One region of the Thalassotalea sediminis genome, then DNA from elsewhere that is predicted to be linked to it. Evidence: riboswitches for the same ligand, from Rfam matches in the RefSeq annotation. Region 1 holds a riboswitch; the other holds the start of a gene.

Region 1 (4,016 bases):
TATACATCTTTTGAAAAAATAGGAAGTGGAGATATTTCTTGTATTCTATTGGCCAATGCCAATAAATTTTCCGTCTTATTAGCAGGATAAAGGTATATCAAAGGGCATCCATTTAATCGTATTCTTTACAGAGAATTTAATCATATCGCTTCAAGAAACACTAGCAACGATTAACTGAATGCCCGATAAATATACTTGTTACCGTAAGTATTAACGTATGTCGTTCATAAGTATATGAGTAATAAACTTAATTTTTAGCAATTTATCGAATGAAATCTAAGTGTTTTTGATAAAAATCACCAACAATTGGTAATGCCGTGCGTTGCCCTATTAAGGCATGAAAAAGACCAACACACCATAACACCGCGACGCCCAAACATAATAACCATCCGACAAAAGGAACTAACGCTAATAATGCCCCAGTTAAGGTTAAGCCTAAAGAGTCACGTAGATGGAACTTAGCTAAGGCAGAACGATTATTACCATAAATAAAAGCGGCAATGACCCAGCCGATAATGGTTATATAAGATAATACTGACACAAGCTTAACCATGTCATACTTTAATCGACTATACGCTCGAAAATACATAACGTTACCTCTCATCGTCATCACAAAGTTAAACAAGATTCCTCGTTTAAACTTAATTCCCTTTATCAATAACCATAGAGAAAAATTGAGAATGCTTCAAACAACAACATGTAAATTGATTGTTAAAGTGATGTAAGTAATCAGGTAAGTACATTATTTTAAAGTTGATCTACGTAGGGTAAATAATTTAGATCGAATACTTATAGCAATAGGATGTTTTATAGCTAAATAATTTTTAAGCGTTGACGAAGAAAATTTACTCGTACAAAACAAAAAACGGGCGCCATTTAGCGCCCGCTTTATTAAAATCTTTTGTAATCTAATGATTAACCGTTTACACGCTCATTAGCAGCAGCTTTAAGACCAGTATTTGTAATACTTGCAAGGTTTGCTGATACAACTTTTTTTGATAATTTACCAATCATCATTGTGCCTGTTTCTGTAGCATTAGCTGTCGCAGCAAATTGTAATAAGTTTTTACCGTTACATTGAACAGTGTCAAATACGTTACGAATTTTAATACGATTTGATTTTAAGTATCTACGTAAGTCTGATTTAGCATCCGCAGCAACAAATTCGCATAAGTTTTGCGCAACAACGTTTGCTTTGGCTTGTGGTGCAACAAATAATGTAGCTAATGATAAAGAAGCAACGATTAGTAAGTTTTTCATGATTACCCTTTCTAAAGTATGTTAATAACTTTTAAGAAACCACAAGCATGAAAAGCTTTTGTAACACTTAGGTAGCCCCACTGTCATAGATAAATCCGTAGACTGGTGGCTTTGCGTAATACCCTTTCAAGTACCTTGCCGTTTCTAGTTGCGCGCATTGTATAGATATCAAACAAAATTACAAGTAAAACTTTGTTTCTTTTATGTTTCAATAATTCAATCTATCAACTCAACAGACAAATCGTTAAAATAGATCTTCATGATAAATACTCACCGGATATATAATGACTATAGAAATAGAAGTATCATCGCAACCCATCGAATTATACAAATTACTTAAAATTGCAAACTTAGTTAGCGGTGGTGGTGAAGCTAAAATAGTTATAATGGAAGGTTATGTTCAGCTTAACGGCGAAGTAGTAGTTCAGAAACGTAAAAAAGTTTATCATGAAGATATTGTCAGCTTTAATGGTGAAAATATCTTGTTGATCTGTCACCAAGCTCCAAAGATTCCCGAAAAACGAATAAAAAAAACCAAACAATTGCCTAAAGAAAAAAGCTCTGCACCTAGGCAAGTTAAAGGTGGTAGAAAGAAAATTAACTTCTAGCGTTGAAACTTTAACGACAAAAACACGTTTAATATTTAACTGATTAGAAAGATCACGTCTCAATATCTATACTCTTAAACATGAGTACTATAAATAACTTATGTCAATATAACGATCCGGAAGGTTACAAATGCAAAGCGCAGGCTGAACCTTCTGGGTATTGTTTTTGGCATGATAAAACAATAGATAAAACGCATGACAATATCCAAGACAAGTTAACGCAATATGTTCGTTCAGGAGGGTTGACGAGAGGTATTTGTTTGAAAGAAGCAAACTTAACAGGTATTGATTTAGTCAATCATCATCAAAAAGTTGGTTACGACTTTTCATATACAGATTTTTATCGCGCCAATTTATCGGGTGCACACTTATTTAACATCAATTTATCAAACGCCAGTTTAATGAAAGCTGACCTAAGCGACGCTAAATTAAATTGTGGCAACTTAACACGTTGCAACTTGCTTGGCGTTAAATGGAAAGGCTGTAAAATCGAAAATATCAATTTCGGTAAAAAACTGATGCAAGAAATTAATGCCAAGCAAGCACTAAAGGCCAATAAGCCATTGCTTGCGTTAGATTACTTTCAACAAGCAGAAGAAATATACCGGGATTTACGAAAACATGCCGAGCAAGAAGGTTTATTTAGCATTGGTGGTACACTAATCCAAAAAGAGCTCACCATGCGACGCTATCAAATGCCTAAGTATTCTTTTAAACGGATAGGTTCTAAAATAGTTGATTTGTTTTGTGGCTATGGCGAAGATCCGTTAAGAATAGTAGGTTTATCATTGATAATAATTTTTATTTGTGCACTTTGTTATACTTTCACTGGCTTAAATTTTCGCGGTGAAGTGCTTACCTTTGATGCAAGTAAAACAGCTATCGAAAACTTCTCTTTTTTTATCTCTTGTTTATATTATTCTGTTGTCACCTTCACAACACTGGGTTACGGTGATTTTACACCTGTAGGAATTTCAAGAGCGATTGCCGCAATTCAAGCTTTTACAGGCAGTTTTACAATCGCTTTATTCGTGGTTGTATTTGTAAAGAAAATGACGCGATAGAAAAAAACGAATCGCCAACCTTATTTAGTGCAATTTTCTCTTTTGCACATTCAGCGCCCCTGCTAGAATAGGGACATTAATCTATTCATGACAGAAACGGAAACACACATCCATGCGTACAAGCCAATATTTACTTTCAACATTGAAAGAAACGCCAGCGCACGCTGAAGTAATTAGCCATCAATTAATGTTACGTGCAGGTCTAGTACGTAATATTGCCTCTGGACTGTACACCTGGTTACCGACAGGTTTACGTGTTTTAAGAAAAGTTGAAAACATTGTTCGTGAAGAAATGGAAAAAGCCGGTGCTATCGAAACACTAATGCCAATGGTTCAACCGGCTGATTTATGGCAAGAATCTGGTCGCTGGGAAGATTACGGCCCTGAATTACTTCGACTACATGACCGTCATGAGCGCCCTTTTGTTTTAGGACCAACGCATGAAGAAGTTATTACAGCGATCGTGCGAAACGAAGTGAACAGTTATAAACAATTACCACTGAATGTTTTTCAAATTCAAACGAAATTTCGTGATGAGATACGTCCACGTTTTGGTGTTATGCGTGGTCGCGAATTCCTAATGAAAGACGCCTATTCATTTCACATTACTGAAGAGTGTTTGAAGAAAACTTATCAAACAATGTTTGAAGCATATTGCAAAATATTTGAGCGTTTAGGCTTAGATTTCCGCCCTGTTGTAGCAGATAATGGTTCCATTGGTGGTGAAGGATCTCATGAATTTCATGTACTCGCAGAATCAGGTGAAGACGACATAGTCTTTTCTGATAGCAGTGATTACGCCGCAAATATTGAAAAAGCAGAAGCCTTAGCACCAAGCGGTGAACGACCAGAAAGCACACAATCATTAACTGAAGTATCGACCCCAAATGCAAAATCAATCGATGATGTGGCTCAGCAATTAAAAGTTGATGCTAAACAAACAGTTAAAACCTTGCTTGTTTTAGGGCAATCAGAAGGCGAAAGTCAGCCTATTGTTGCTTTAGTGTTACGCGGTGATCATCAACTAAATGAGATCAAAGCCGAAAACTTGCCACAAATTGCTAGCCCGCTTACTTTTGCAAGC
Region 2 (4,016 bases), 520 kb from region 1:
GAATGATATTGCCCCCAAGCAGCAGCTAACACGCCGGCATCTTTGGCAGAGTCACTATAACCTATCATGACATAATGTTTGTTATCACATCGCTGTTTATAGGCGTCAATTGCAAGTAATTGATCCATCACTTTTGCGGCATTATTGAGATCGTCTAACGTTTCAAAGAGTGGTGCAATTGGCATCTGCCAGCTTACGTTTGCAGTCTTTAGAAACAGGTTAACGATAAGTACGTCACTGACATTACTTGCCATCGAAATAATATAAATGCCCATCACTTCTCTGGGTTGTTGTGCAATGAAAGCAAACGTGTCTAGTACTTCTTGTGTTTCTTGACTCCAAGCTCTATTTGGAACAAGCGGTCTAGGATTATTAATTTCTTTTAACAAGAACGCGATTTTTTCTTTTTCTGTCCATTGTAAATAATCGCCTAGTTCTAGTGCGTTTAGTATTTCAGCTAGTGCGCTATCATGTCGCTCACTATGCTGCCTTACGTCAAGCTTCACTAATGAAATGCCAAAACATTGTACTTTGCGCATTAAGTCAATGATATGAGAGTCAGCTATGCGCGTTAAACCGACCTCAAGTAAACTGTCTCGGCATTGTTTTAATGGTAAGTAAAGCTCATTTGCACTTGCGATTGTGCCATTTGTTTCGTTATTTTCTAATAAGCTAATTGTTTGCTTTAACTTTTCAATAACCGGTTTTAATACTTGTCGGTATGGGCCAATTTCATTCACATCATTTGCTGCTAAGTCGGCTGTCGCTTTACCCATTGATAGCTCTAAATAGAGTGTTTCAAAATCTTGTAAATACAGTTGCGCTGCCATTAAACGAGCTTGCATAATGGCTTGCTGGCTTAGGTTTGCAGTAACGAAAGGATTGCCGTCACGATCACCTGCCATCCAACTTGCCATCGTTAAGGGAACACAAGACTCAGGTAATGGTTTACCTATTATCTCTTGGCTAAAGGTGTCTAATTCGCGCACAAAGTCTGGTACAGCATGCCATAAGCTATCACTGATGGTGTTTAATCCCCAACGAGATTCATCAAGTGGAGAAGGGCGGTTATTACGAATTTCTTGCGTGTGCCAAGCTTGTTCAATCAGTTCATTGATACGGTCACCTAATTCATTATCATTACTGTCTAGCGCTTGTGCGATTTCATGATACTTATGAATGAAAGTACGTCGATTGACCTCAGTAGGGTGGGCGGTTAACACGAGTTCTATTTCTAATTGTGATATTGCTCGCTCAATTGCTTCTGCCGATTTGCCATCGAGCTTGTTTTTCAAATCATCTAATGGATGCGGTAAGTCTAGTTCAGCGAGACCTTTATCACTGGCAGTATATTGTTGTTCAGCAATATTCGCTAAATTTAGGAATTGGCTAAAAGCTCTAGCATGGACGGTTAGTTCATCGGCATCCAGATCTCTAAATTTCTTTTGAAGTGCCACTAATGCTTGGCTATCACCGTTGGTTGCCTCTTTAGAGAGGTGACGAATCGCTTCTATTTCGTCAACCCATTTAGCACCTTTATCATTAGCAATGGTTTGGCCTAACGCTTCACCTAGTTTTCTTACATTATTGGAAATAGTTTCTAGCATAAATGTACCTATATGTAATTTTATTACAACAAATGGTGTTTACTTACTCTACGAGAAAATGGGGTTAAATCCAATTAATATTTGGCTTTAATCATTTTTTTCTGAAATTCAATATAATTTAGTTGTACTAAAATGGTGTTAAATTACGTAAATTAAAGCGGTAGGGCTTTTAAGTAGCAATTTATTTGAGCTTTTGCATTTTATTGTAGTGCAGTAATGCGGTTTTTGAATACTTGTCGTGAGGTAATGTGTGTTTCATGTTTGTACTAAGTTGATATTAGAGATTAAAGCGTGTTAATAAAACAACACAAGCGTTGCGTAATTAACGCATTATTACTGGGAACATCGCACTTACAACATCAGTGCTACTGCATAAAGTTTAATAGATGAGGGCACGGCACGGTGGGCAACTCAAATGTAACGCTTGCTCCTTGTAGTTGCTCAAGAATAACATTATCAAAACTGAGTATTTCAATGTTATTGAGAAATGAGAAACTTTGATGGTCAACAGCATTGGCGATAAAGGCGACTTCTGTTACTAAAAACTCACTACTTTGTTGTGAGGGTATTGTTGCTTTATCTGCGAATAAGTCGGTGTAACCCTCTATGTAGAGTCTTTCTTGTTGGCTGTCGTCTGCAAAGAAATAGTTCCCAACCCCATCGTCAAAACCATTGCTAAAGTGCCATTGACTCAACATTAATGATTGTCATCAAACATAATTGCAGCTGCAAAACCACTGAAAGTGAAGGGGAAGTATTTTATAGACGGGTAGATACGCTTAAGTTATATAAAGTTTTGACTTATATGCGCTTTTAGTTTTATTATGGCTGTTAACAGTTTGTAAAAGGCAAGTATGGTGAAATCCATATACGCAAAGTTTCCGACCTAAGGTATATACTATGGTAGCGGGACTGCAGAGAATTGAACCTTCCCAATCCTTGTCTTTTTGTGAAAGTGACGCGTCTAGCGATAGCGATAATTTAAAAAGATCACAAGGATAAAGCCATGAGTAATTACTTCTATAAAGTAAGTAAACGCATAAGTTTTGCCATTATGCTCACTAGTAGCAGTATGGCGTTTGCTAATATTTATGACCTTCAAAACAATTTAGCGTCGTTTAGTCCTGACAATGCCCATTTTTCTCTACTAGGCTTTTCAAATAATAATGTTTTAGCGCACGAAAACTCAATGATTTCATTTCCTGTTGGTGAGCTTAATCAACGCGGTATGCAATTAGAAGTTATTAGTGACAATAACGCTGTTTCAGGTGTTCTGAGTCAAAACGAACTACTTGTGTATATAAATGAGGTTGATGAGGATATTGCGGTTACTGTTCGTGTAGTAAATGTGGCGAATGTAATGGAAACCTCCTTATCATTTACCATCAATGTTGTTAATAAACCAACATTGGCTATTGATAATTTTGGTACCACGCAGTTTGCATCGAATAACATTGCAGATGTTATTGTTGGTGATACTCAACGATTTCTCTCTGGGTTTTCAGGAGGAAGTTTTACGGGTAATTTTGGCCATAGTTTGGTTAAAGTTAGCAATGCACCGCTTGTTGATATGGGCGCATTTAAAAATAGTGCCCCAAATGTACACCAAACGAGTTTCGGTGTGCCAATTGGACAGTCAACCCCTATGTTTTATCAGACATCAAAAATTGCACCATCGTTTGCTTCAGTTAAAGCAATATCTACATCGTTTACTCAAACTCAAAATACATCTTTTGTGCCATCAGCGTTGATAGCACTTGGGCAAGAAAAAGCGAAAGAAATTGCTAAAAGATCAGCGGAACTTATTGTTAACAATAATGCTTCTAGTCCTCAACAAACGGAAGAAAGCCCTAGTATAGATCAACCAACAAAAAATGAGGTTGAGGTTGGTAACGACGAAAAGTCTCCTCAACAGGCGCAAGATGATCTGTTGGTGTTCAACCCTGTGAATAATGAGCAACCGGCGGCGGTAAAAATACCAGAGCCAAATTCGTTTGTTTTAATGTTACTTGCATTGATAACAGGTGTTTCTGTGTGGCGATTTAAAAAGCGCTCATAAAGATAACGCCTCAATCGATTAAGGTAAGTCGATTGAGGTGTTTGCTTTAAATTTGTAATACGTCCAACTTATCGCTTGCTTAAAAAGGAGAAGGGTGAGCTTTTAACCATGCGTTTATACGCAGTAACGTTTCTTCTGTTAAGGTAATGTTAAACGCGTCTATGTTTTCTTTTAATTGCGACATGCTCGTTGCACCTATGATGGTAGACGTTACCCCGTTTACTTGATCAATCCATGCTAATGCAAGTTGAGCCGGTGTTAATTGAATCGAGTTTGCTAAGTCACAAAATGCCGAAATAGCAGTTTCAACATTTTGGGTATCGCGGAAAAGCCCATGTCTTTGCATTAAC

Evidence for each region. Region 1 has a riboswitch for cyclic di-GMP ahead of QUE09_RS09315 (DUF3718 domain-containing protein). Riboswitches for the same ligand answer to the same signal wherever they lie in the genome.
Region 2: linked by a shared signal. The riboswitch ahead of QUE09_RS06770 (hypothetical protein) and the one ahead of QUE09_RS09315 (DUF3718 domain-containing protein) in region 1 are both predicted to bind cyclic di-GMP.

What each region holds. Positions count from the first base shown of each region.
Region 1 covers NZ_AP027361.1:2,025,454-2,029,469, forward strand. The annotation lists gene recC (exodeoxyribonuclease V subunit gamma) at 1-101, opposite strand, end outside; gene QUE09_RS09310 (hypothetical protein) at 263-589, opposite strand; gene QUE09_RS09315 (DUF3718 domain-containing protein) at 916-1,260, opposite strand; cyclic di-GMP riboswitch class I at 1,328-1,410, opposite strand; gene QUE09_RS09320 (RNA-binding S4 domain-containing protein) at 1,545-1,868, shown strand; gene QUE09_RS09325 (ion channel) at 1,949-2,932, shown strand; gene QUE09_RS09330 (proline--tRNA ligase) at 3,045-4,016, shown strand, end outside.
Region 2 covers NZ_AP027361.1:1,501,450-1,505,465, forward strand. The annotation lists gene ppc (phosphoenolpyruvate carboxylase) at 1-1,607, opposite strand, end outside; gene QUE09_RS06765 (hypothetical protein) at 1,973-2,305, opposite strand; cyclic di-GMP riboswitch class I at 2,445-2,527, shown strand; gene QUE09_RS06770 (hypothetical protein) at 2,614-3,666, shown strand; gene QUE09_RS06775 (aldo/keto reductase) at 3,746-4,016, opposite strand, start outside.